One region of the Stenotrophomonas sp. STEN038 genome, then DNA from elsewhere that is predicted to be linked to it. Evidence: predicted binding sites of a transcription regulator. Region 1 holds the regulator's gene; each other region holds the start of a gene.
The links. The regulator FliA, encoded in region 1, starts transcription of late flagellar genes. The targets are predictions, from matches to a motif close to TAAAGTTTNNCNNNCNNNGGCCGATAA.
Positions count from the first base shown of each region.

Region 2: a site for FliA is predicted at 1,299-1,325, ahead of ACVOLS_RS12350 (GGDEF domain-containing protein). Genes of this name have one in related genera too.
Region 3: a site for FliA is predicted at 1,219-1,245, ahead of ACVOLS_RS08100 (HDOD domain-containing protein). Genes of this name have one in related genera too.
Region 4: a site for FliA is predicted at 1,440-1,466, ahead of ACVOLS_RS12470 (chemotaxis protein CheW). Genes of this name have one in related genera too.

Region 1 is NZ_JBRRDW010000079.1:5,373-7,571, forward strand. Features, by position in the region: gene ACVOLS_RS20275 (MinD/ParA family ATP-binding protein) at 1-866, shown strand, start outside; gene ACVOLS_RS20280 (RNA polymerase sigma factor FliA) at 863-1,612, shown strand; gene cheY (chemotaxis response regulator CheY) at 1,626-2,018, shown strand; gene ACVOLS_RS20290 (protein phosphatase CheZ) at 2,018-2,199, shown strand, end outside.
Region 2 is NZ_JBRRDW010000026.1:55,835-58,033, forward strand. Features, by position in the region: gene ACVOLS_RS12350 (GGDEF domain-containing protein) at 1-1,232, opposite strand, end outside; gene ACVOLS_RS12355 (NAD-dependent epimerase/dehydratase family protein) at 1,352-1,984, shown strand; gene ACVOLS_RS12360 (SDR family NAD(P)-dependent oxidoreductase) at 2,099-2,199, opposite strand, start outside.
Region 3 is NZ_JBRRDW010000014.1:76,075-78,273, forward strand. Features, by position in the region: gene ACVOLS_RS08095 (IclR family transcriptional regulator) at 1-542, opposite strand, end outside; gene ACVOLS_RS08100 (HDOD domain-containing protein) at 1,263-2,199, shown strand, end outside.
Region 4 is NZ_JBRRDW010000027.1:14,797-16,995, reverse strand. Features, by position in the region: gene ACVOLS_RS12480 (methyl-accepting chemotaxis protein) at 1-307, opposite strand, end outside; gene ACVOLS_RS12475 (hypothetical protein) at 391-774, opposite strand; gene ACVOLS_RS12470 (chemotaxis protein CheW) at 898-1,389, opposite strand; gene ACVOLS_RS12465 (flagellar brake protein) at 1,609-2,199, opposite strand, start outside.

The DNA.
Region 1 (2,199 bases):
CCAAGCTGACCAACACCTTCCCGCTGTCGGCAACCCGGCACGAACCGGCCGGCCCGGTACGCACCATCGCGGTCACTGGCGGCAAGGGCGGTGTAGGTAAAACCAATGTCTCGGCCAACCTGGCCGTGGCACTGGCAGGCATGGGCAAACGTACCCTGCTGCTCGACGCCGACCTGGGCCTGGCCAACATCGACGTGGTGCTGGGCCTGCAGCCCAAGCACACCCTGGCCGACCTGGTCGCCGGGCGCGCCACGTTGGAAGAAGTCATCATCGAAGGCCCGAACGGCGTGCTGGTCGTGCCCGCCGCCTCCGGCCGTCGGCACATGGCCGAGCTGCTGCCGGCCGAGCATGTCGGCCTGGTCAACGTGTTCTCCGAGCTGGAGCGCGAGCTCGATGTGATGATCATCGACACCGCCGCCGGCATCACCGACAGCGTACTGACCTTCTGCCAGGCCGCCCAGGACACCGTGGTGGTGGTCTGCGACGAACCGGCCTCGATCACCGATGCCTACGCATTGATCAAGGTCCTCTCGCGCGAGCGCGGCGTGGACCGCATCCAGGTCGTCGCCAACATGGTCCGCGACCCGAACGAAGGCCGCGCCCTGTACGAAAAGCTGGTGCGGGTCTGCGAGAAGTTCCTGATCGATGTTTCGCTGAACTACCTGGGCTGCGTGCCGCAGGACGACTGGCTGCGCCTGTCGGTGCAACGCCAGCAGCCGGTGGTCAAGCTCTACCCTTCCGCACCGGCCTCGCTGGCCATCAACGAAATCGCCCGTCGCACCGCGCGCTGGCAAGCCCCAACCGCCCCGCGCGGCGGCGTTGAATTCTTCCTGGAACGCATCATCCAGCAGAAGGTGAAGGCATGAACAATGCAGCCGCCCAATACCGTGAAGTCCAGCGCAACGCGGCCAATGACTGCATTGCCCGCCACGCCGACCTGGTACGTCGCATCGCCCACCACCTGGCCGCGCGCCTGCCCGCCAGCGTCGAGGTCGATGATCTGATCCAGGCCGGGATGATGGGGCTGATCGAGGCCTCGCGCAGCTATGACGCTGAGCAGGGTGCCTCGTTCGAAACCTATGCCTCGATCCGCATCCGCGGCTCGATGATCGACGAAATCCGCCGCGGCGACTGGGTACCGCGCTCGGTGCACCGGCGCGCCCGCGACGCCGCCGCCACCATTCGCCGCCTTGAGCAGAGCACTGGCCGTTCGGCCAGCGCCAGCGAAGTAGCCGAGGCGATGGAGCTGCCGCTACCCGAGTACATGCGTCTGGTCGAAGACGCCTCGCGCGGCCAGGTGCTGAGCCTGGAATCGCACATCGAAGACCAGGGCGAGCTGGACACCCCGACCACCGGCGGCCCCAACCCGCAGCAGGTGCTGGAGCGCAGCCAGTTCGGCGCCGAGCTGGGCAAGGCCATCGGCCAATTGCCCGAGCGCGAGCAGCTGGTGCTGTCGCTGTACTACGAGCAGGAATTGAACCTGAAAGAAATCGGCGCGGTATTGGGCGTAAGCGAATCCCGCGTCTGTCAGATCCACGGCCAGGCCACGCTGCGTCTGCGTGGCCGACTGAAGATTTTCGAGGCGGCCGACGCCGGGCTCGAAGAACCATGAAGAGGAAAGTCTTTTGAACAAGAACATGCGCATCCTGATCGTTGACGACTTCTCGACGATGCGCCGCATCGTCAAGAACCTGCTCGGCGATCTGGGCTTCACCAATACCGCCGAAGCCGAGGACGGGCATGCCGCGCTGTCGATGCTGCAGACGCAGTCGTTCGACTTCGTCGTCACCGACTGGAATATGCCAGTGATGACCGGCATCGAATTGCTCAAGGCGATCCGCAACGATGCCAAGCTCAAGACCTTGCCGGTACTGATGGTCACCGCCGAAGCCAAGCGCGAGCAGATCATCGAGGCCGCACAGAGCGGCGTGAACGGCTACATCATCAAGCCGTTCACCGCGCAGACGCTGGAAGAGAAGCTCGGCAAGATCTTCGAACGCCTGGCAGCGAGCGCCTGATGAACCAGCTCGGCGAAGCATTGAGCGACAAATCAGCCCTGGTGCAGCGCCTGCAGGACGCACTGGCAGCATTGGAAAGTGGCGATGAGGCTGGCTGGCGTCGGGAAATCGACGCACTGGCCGCCCTACGCACGCAGCCGATGATGTCCGGACTGGGCCGGCTCGCACGCGAACTGGGCCA
Region 2 (2,199 bases), on a different contig from region 1:
CGCAGGGCCTGATCGCCGCCGGCGTGGCCATGCTGGGCGTTGGTCTGGCCGAAGTGGTCCAGATCGATCATGGCAAGGCTCAGCGGCGTGCCGTGGTCGGCCAGCAGTTCGCCCAGCTGCTGCTCAAGCCCGCGCCGGTTCAGGGCACCGGTCAGCGGATCGGTACGCAGCTGGCTGCCTGCTTCTTCCAGCTCGCGTTCCAGCTGCTGCACGCGCTGTTCGGCGGCCTTGGCTTCGGCGCGGGCATTGGCCAGGTGGTCGCGTGCACGCGCGGCCTGCTCCTGTACCCGGGCGGTGTCCTGCAGTACGTCCTGCAGCAGTTGGGTCAGGTCGGAGATGCTGCGGGTCTGGCGGACGGCAACGGCATAGCTGGCGATGCGATCGTGGAACTCGCCGGTCTCGGTGACCATGCCGTCCACCTGCGTCACGAAGTCGACCATCAGGTCCTTCATCGCCTGCTTGGACTGGTCGATGCCTTCACGCAGAAGCCCTTGCCGGTAGATCACTTCGCGCAGGTCGTTGCGGGTCTGCTCCAGAGAGTTCGCATCCAGCGGCCCGGCCAGCAACTGCCGGATCGAGCGGATCTGGCCCTGCAGCCAGCTGTCGCCATCGAGCAGCTCGGAGATGTTCTCCAGCAGCATGTCGAACAGGTTGAGCAGCAGATCGCGCTGTTCCTGCAGGCTGCTGCTGCGCACGCCGACCTGATGGCAGAGCTCGCGCAGATGCATGGCCACCGGCTGCAGGGGCTGGCCGCTGCGCCAGCTGCGCAGTTCCTCGCCCATGCGCTGGGCCTGCTGTTCCAGCTCCGGCGATTGCTGCATCAGGCTGGCCAGCACCGCGCCCAGGGTGTCGCGCAACATGTCACGCAGCTGTTCGGCCTGGCTGTTACTGGTGTGGGAGGCTTCCAGTTCAACGGTGCGGATGTACTTGTCGATCAGCTGCCGCAGCAGGCGACCGTAGCGTTCCCAGTCCTGCTCGGCGTGGGCGCTGTGCAGGCGTTGGCCCATATCGCCGAGTTCGCCGGGCAAGGTGCACATGCCCTGGGCGAAGGCGGCCAATACCGATTCCGGCGCGTTGGCGCCGATGAACAAGCGCTGCAGCATCGCCATGCCGCCGCCCCCGTTGGCTACTACCTCGACCGCCGCAGCCGCCTGCGGTGCGGTGCGCCGGGCAAGAATGCGGCCCAGTCCGCTGCTGCGGGAGGTCGAGGAGTCGTCGGGGCTGTCGGCCATTTGGGGAGAGGTCCGGGCGGGTTGTGGCGGCGCCTGTGCGCAACCGGAGGTGGTGTCCAAGCCCCATTATCGGCAAGGTAGCAGCCGGCTTGAATGGCAGCCGATCACAGGAGCACATCATGCGGGTATTGCTGGCCGGCGCGACCGGTCTGGTCGGGGCGCAGGTATTGCAGCGCTTGCTGGTCGACCCCCGCTGCAGCGGGGTGATCGCACCCACCCGCCGTGCGCTGCCGCTGACCGACGCCAAGCTGCTCAATCCGGTGCTGGATTTCGCCGAGCTGGCGACGGTGGCGCAGGGCTGGCAGGTGGACGCGGTGATCTGCGCGCTGGGTTCGACGATGAAGCAGGCGGGCTCGCGCGAGGCCTTCCAGCAGATTGACCATGGCTATCCTTTGGCGATCGCGCGGGCGGCACGCGCCAATGGCTGCGAGGTATTTGCCTTGAATTCGGCGGCCGGCGCCAATCCGCGCTCGTTGGTGTTCTACAGCCGGGTCAAGGGCGCGTTGGAGCAGGATCTGCGCGCGCTGGGGTTTGCTTCATTGACCTTGGTGCGCCCGGGCCTGATTGGCGGCGAGCGTGCCGAACGACGGGCCGGTGAGCATCTGGCCAGCGTGGTGTTGGGGGCGTTGGCGCCGGTGCTGCCGCGCGCGTGGCGGATCAATCCGGCCACGCGGATTGCCGATGCGCTGGTGCAGGCGGCGTTGGATCCGCAGCCGGGCGTGCGGGTGGTTGGGGCGGCGGCGTTGGTGTGACCAGGTTGGCCGGGTTTTTTGTAGGAGCGGCGTAAGCCGCGAAGCCGGGGATCTGTGAGTGCGCCAGCTTCGCGGCTCACGCCGCTCCTACAAACAGCGGCTCCCACAACGTTGTTAAGCCGGCAGCGACTGCCCGCCATCCACCGCCAGTACCTGGCCGGTGATCCAACGCGCTGCGGGCGAGCACAGGAACACGGCGGTATTGGCCACATCTT
Region 3 (2,199 bases), on a different contig from region 1:
TGTGCCACGTAGACGACCTCGCGCCCATCCAGCACGCTCAGCTGCGCTGAGTAGCTGGTGGTGTCACGTAACCGTTGAACGATGGGCTGACCGATCTGCACGATGTCCATCGATGACAGGTAGTCAAAGCCAAGTCGCAGAATGCTGATACCGAGGTTATAGCCACCGCTTGCGCTGTTGCGATCCAGGAAACGCATCTGTTCCAGTGTCTGCACGGCACGATAGGCCGATGCCTTGGGCATGCCGGTGCGCTGGCAGACCTGGGTGAAGCTCAGTTCGCCACGTTGCCGTCCAAACAGCAGCAACATGTTCAGGCCCCTCTCCAGAGCCGGCACCATGTAGCGATTGGGTTCTTTTGCTGTTGTTGCTTGGGGTGTCGACATAAGTGTCCTCCCTTTGGTTGTAGGCAAGGCCGCCGATGGCGGACAGGTGCAGGCCGCTGGCGAAATATGAAAGGGCTGACCGCTGGTACGTCGGGAGGCCGTGTATGTCGGCTGGGGATTGCACCCGCCGTACAGGGCATGCGTTGTCATATGGAGCATGGCGGCCGGCAAGGATGGATTCGGTGGTTTGTTGCCGTGCCAGCTGCGGTGCGATTGGATTTGCGCAATGGTCGTCGGCACTCAATTCACGCGGCACTGATGGCGGGATTTCCGATTTCCTTTTCGGCCGCTTTGGTCGTGTGGATGCATTCGTTGCGTATCTTCTATGCAGATGGTTTTTCGACGGGCGTTCCTTCTGTTGAAGGGTGGTGCGGGTAGGGTTTTATGTTTGAAACAAAATGTAGTTTTTCAAGTTGCAATTAAACATAGCAGTGTCAGAGGGACTGGCAATCAGGGAAACTGCCATTTGCATGTGCTGTTATTCACAGATCTGATGCTCGGTGCGACTTGTTTGTCGAATGGAGTGGGATGTTGGGATCTTGATTGTTTGCTGACATTCGAAATTGTTTAGTTGGTGAAACTGCGGGGGGGCTTATCTGTGTCTGTGTGGCGTGGTGATGCGATGCCTGCACGTGCTGCGTTGCATTCCTGTATCTGATTCCGTTTCGGCGCCGTGTGGTGCATGGGAATATTCTGGTTTGAATGATTCACTGGTTTATGCGCGATTTGAGTGTGGTTGGGTTTTGTCATGTTTCCTTTGGATTCCTCCGGGTGTCCAGATGGATAAACTGGAATCGGGTTGGTCGCAGCGTGTGCGGATCTTGTGGGATGGGCGTAAAGGAATGCTTGTCCCGGCCGATATGATTGGCAGCTTTCCGCGTGGACCCTTTTGTATTTGTCATGGTGATCATCTCGGCAGTTCTTGCAGCGGTAATTGCCGGTGGCCTGGTCTGGCTCTGGCAGCGGCGCAGTGGCGATGCGGCACGTCCGCAACGGCGGCTCCGCGTGCCGCCGTCGGCCAGCGCAGCGCCCGTCGAGGATGCAGCGGTCGTCGTCAGCGTGGATGATCTGCAGCGGCGCTTCCTGCTCAGTGCGCTGGGTGCCGGCGATACGCCGGCCGATGCGCTGCGCGTGCAACGGGCCGTGGTGGACGATGTAGTCACCGCACTGAGCCGCGCCGACATGTCTTCACGCTACACGCCGCGCCGGCCGAACCTGCTGCCGCAGCTGATCCAGAGCGTGAATGACAGTACTGCCTCGTCGCGTTCCATCGCCCGCATCATCGGCAGTGATGCGGTATTGGCGGCAACGCTGTTGCGTATCGCCAACAGCTCCCTGTATCGCCTGCAGCGACAGGACGTACAGAGCATCGAACGGGCAGTGACGCTGATCGGCAACGACGGCATCCGCCAGATCATTTCAGCCGCTCTCGTGCAGCCGGTCATGGAGTCGGCCAGCGGCGTTGACGCCGAGTTCGCACGCCTGCTCTGGGATTACACATTGCGGGTGTCGTTGGCCGCTGCCGACCATGCGCGCAGCGTGGAGCGTGAGGATGGCTTCGCTGCCCAGCTGGCTGGCCTGCTGCTGGGCTTGAGCGCAGCCATGGCGATGCAGGCTGCTGCCGATGTATTGGCGAGGCCACCGTTGCGGACACGTGAGCCGGGCACCTTGTTGGAAGTATTGGAGCGTTGCAGCGCGCCGACCGCGGTGCGGATTGCCGTGCACTGGAAGTTGTCGGCGCCAATCGTGCAGGCGCTCAAACAGGTGGAAGTGCCGGCTGCTACGGGCTTGGCGCGTTCGTTGCAGATTGGGCAGT
Region 4 (2,199 bases), on a different contig from region 1:
AGGCGGCGATGGTGGTGTCGATCTGCATGCGCAGTTCGGTGGCACGTGCCTTCGCGTCGGCTTTGACGTCATCGCTCGCGCGTACCAGGCTCTGGTAGGACGCATTGCGGTACTCGCTGACCATGCCACTCAACTCACCGGTGGTGCGAAGGCTGGGCATGCGGTTTTCAGCGAGGTCGGTGGTGACGTTGTTCAGCGAGTGCAGGCCGCGGTAGGCGACGATTCCCTGCAACAACATGACGAACAGCACGACGCCGAAAGTAAGCATCAGCTTCGGCTTCAGTTTCAGCGAGTTGATCCACTGCATCTTGCGCGATCTCCGGGAACAGGCCCCGCCATGTCACAGGGGCGGGGTGGCACGCCGGCGGGGCCGGCGTGACGAAAGGCGGATTACTTGATGTTTGCCAGCTTCAGGTTGGCCGGCGACGCCACTTCGATTTCGGCGCGCGATGCGTCGCGCTGGATCTTGCCGATCACGCAGACGGTCTTGCCTTCCAGGGTTTCCAGCGGGAAGCCGAACTTGCTGCGGTTGCTGCCGGCGATGCGTGCCGAGAAGGTGTGGCGCGGGAAAATGCCGCCCATGTGCAGGAAGGTCGGCTGGCCTTCGGAACCTTCGGCGTAGCGGGCCTTCTCGACCTTGCCACAGACCATGCCGTCCTTGCCGGCGAAGCGCGCGGCGGTTTCCGGCGGGATCATCTCGGCATCGGCGGCGGCGTCGAACGCAACGGTCGCCAGTACGGTGGCAGCAAACAGCGGAAGTACATGCTTGTACATCGGAAACTCCGGGAAAGGATAGGTGGCCGGTCGGGGAGGACAGGCATGCAATCGCTATCGGCCCGTAGTCGTCGGGCTTGAATTGCATGCATGGAACTGTGATCGACTTTGCGAAACTGCTGCTCAGGCGGCTTCTTCGGCGACGCTCGGCTGGCCGAGGTCGGCGGTATCGAGCAGGGTCTCGATATCCAGCAGGATCAGCATGCGATCGTCCTGGGTGCCGATGCCGGAAATGAAGCGGGTATCGACTGCAGCGCCGAATTCCGGTGTCGGGCGGATCTGCTCGGCACTGAGGGGGATCACGTCGGAAACGCTGTCCACGACGATGCCGACAACGCGGTCCTCGACGTTGAGCACGATCATCACGGTGAAGGCGTCGTAGCGGGCCTCATCCAGGCGCAGCTTCAGGCGCAGATCGATGACAGGCACGATGGTGCCGCGCAGGTTGATGACACCCTTGATGTAGTCGGGGGCATCGGGGACGCGGGTGACGGCGTCATACCCGCGGATTTCCTGCACTTTGAGGATATCCACGCCGTAGTGCTCGTTGCCGAGAGTGAAGCTGAGGTACTCGCCACCGGTGGTATCGGCGGACGTGCTGCGGGAGTCATTCATGGCGGATCCTGGTCCTGGCGGGCTGCCGATGCGATGCGGCTGATGCACCGGTATCGGCGCTACCGGGTGGGACTTTAGGGACCAGGGTGGGTTTCGCGGCGCAAGGAGCGTGGACTGTGATTTCGGGCCGGGTTGGCGGTGGCTGCGTCGTTGGCCGTCGCTTGTGCGTTTGCCCTATGCGGTCATCCACGAAAAGGCGGGAATTGCTCTTGCCTTGGCTTACTCCCCGTTGCTACGCGCCTTGCGCAACCGATCGATCCTGAAAATGTAGCGCTGGATGATGTTGTCGGCGCCGCGCGGCAGGTCGTCGAAGCGCAGGCCGATGCGGGTCATCTCCGAACCGTTTGGCTGTTTCTGCTGGCGCAGGTTGCAGACCACAAACGAGGCCTTGATCGGGGCCCCTTCGGGAACCTCCAGCAAGCAGCTGTAGCGGCTCTGCAGTTTGAGGAGGTTCTGGTCCGGCGGCAGCAGCAGCGCCATGCCGCCTGCGCTGATGTCCAGCACGCGCCAACGGGTGGCTTCGCCGCCGTCCGGGTCTGGGAGTACGCAATACGGCGAATCGCCAACCGGCGTTTCCAGGCGATAGAACTCGCGCCGCTGAAGGTGGTAAACCTCCTCCGGCAGCGGCATCTCAAAGGCCGTGTGATCGCCGCGTTCAACGCGGTGGTGGTCCTGCAACTGGAAGCGCACCATGACCTTGTCGACCTGGCCAAAGCAGAGCAGGGTGCTTGCGGTTTCCACGGAGCGGTTGATCGATGGCACCGGGCTGGCATCCAGCATCAGGCCCTGCATGTCCACCTCCAGCACCGC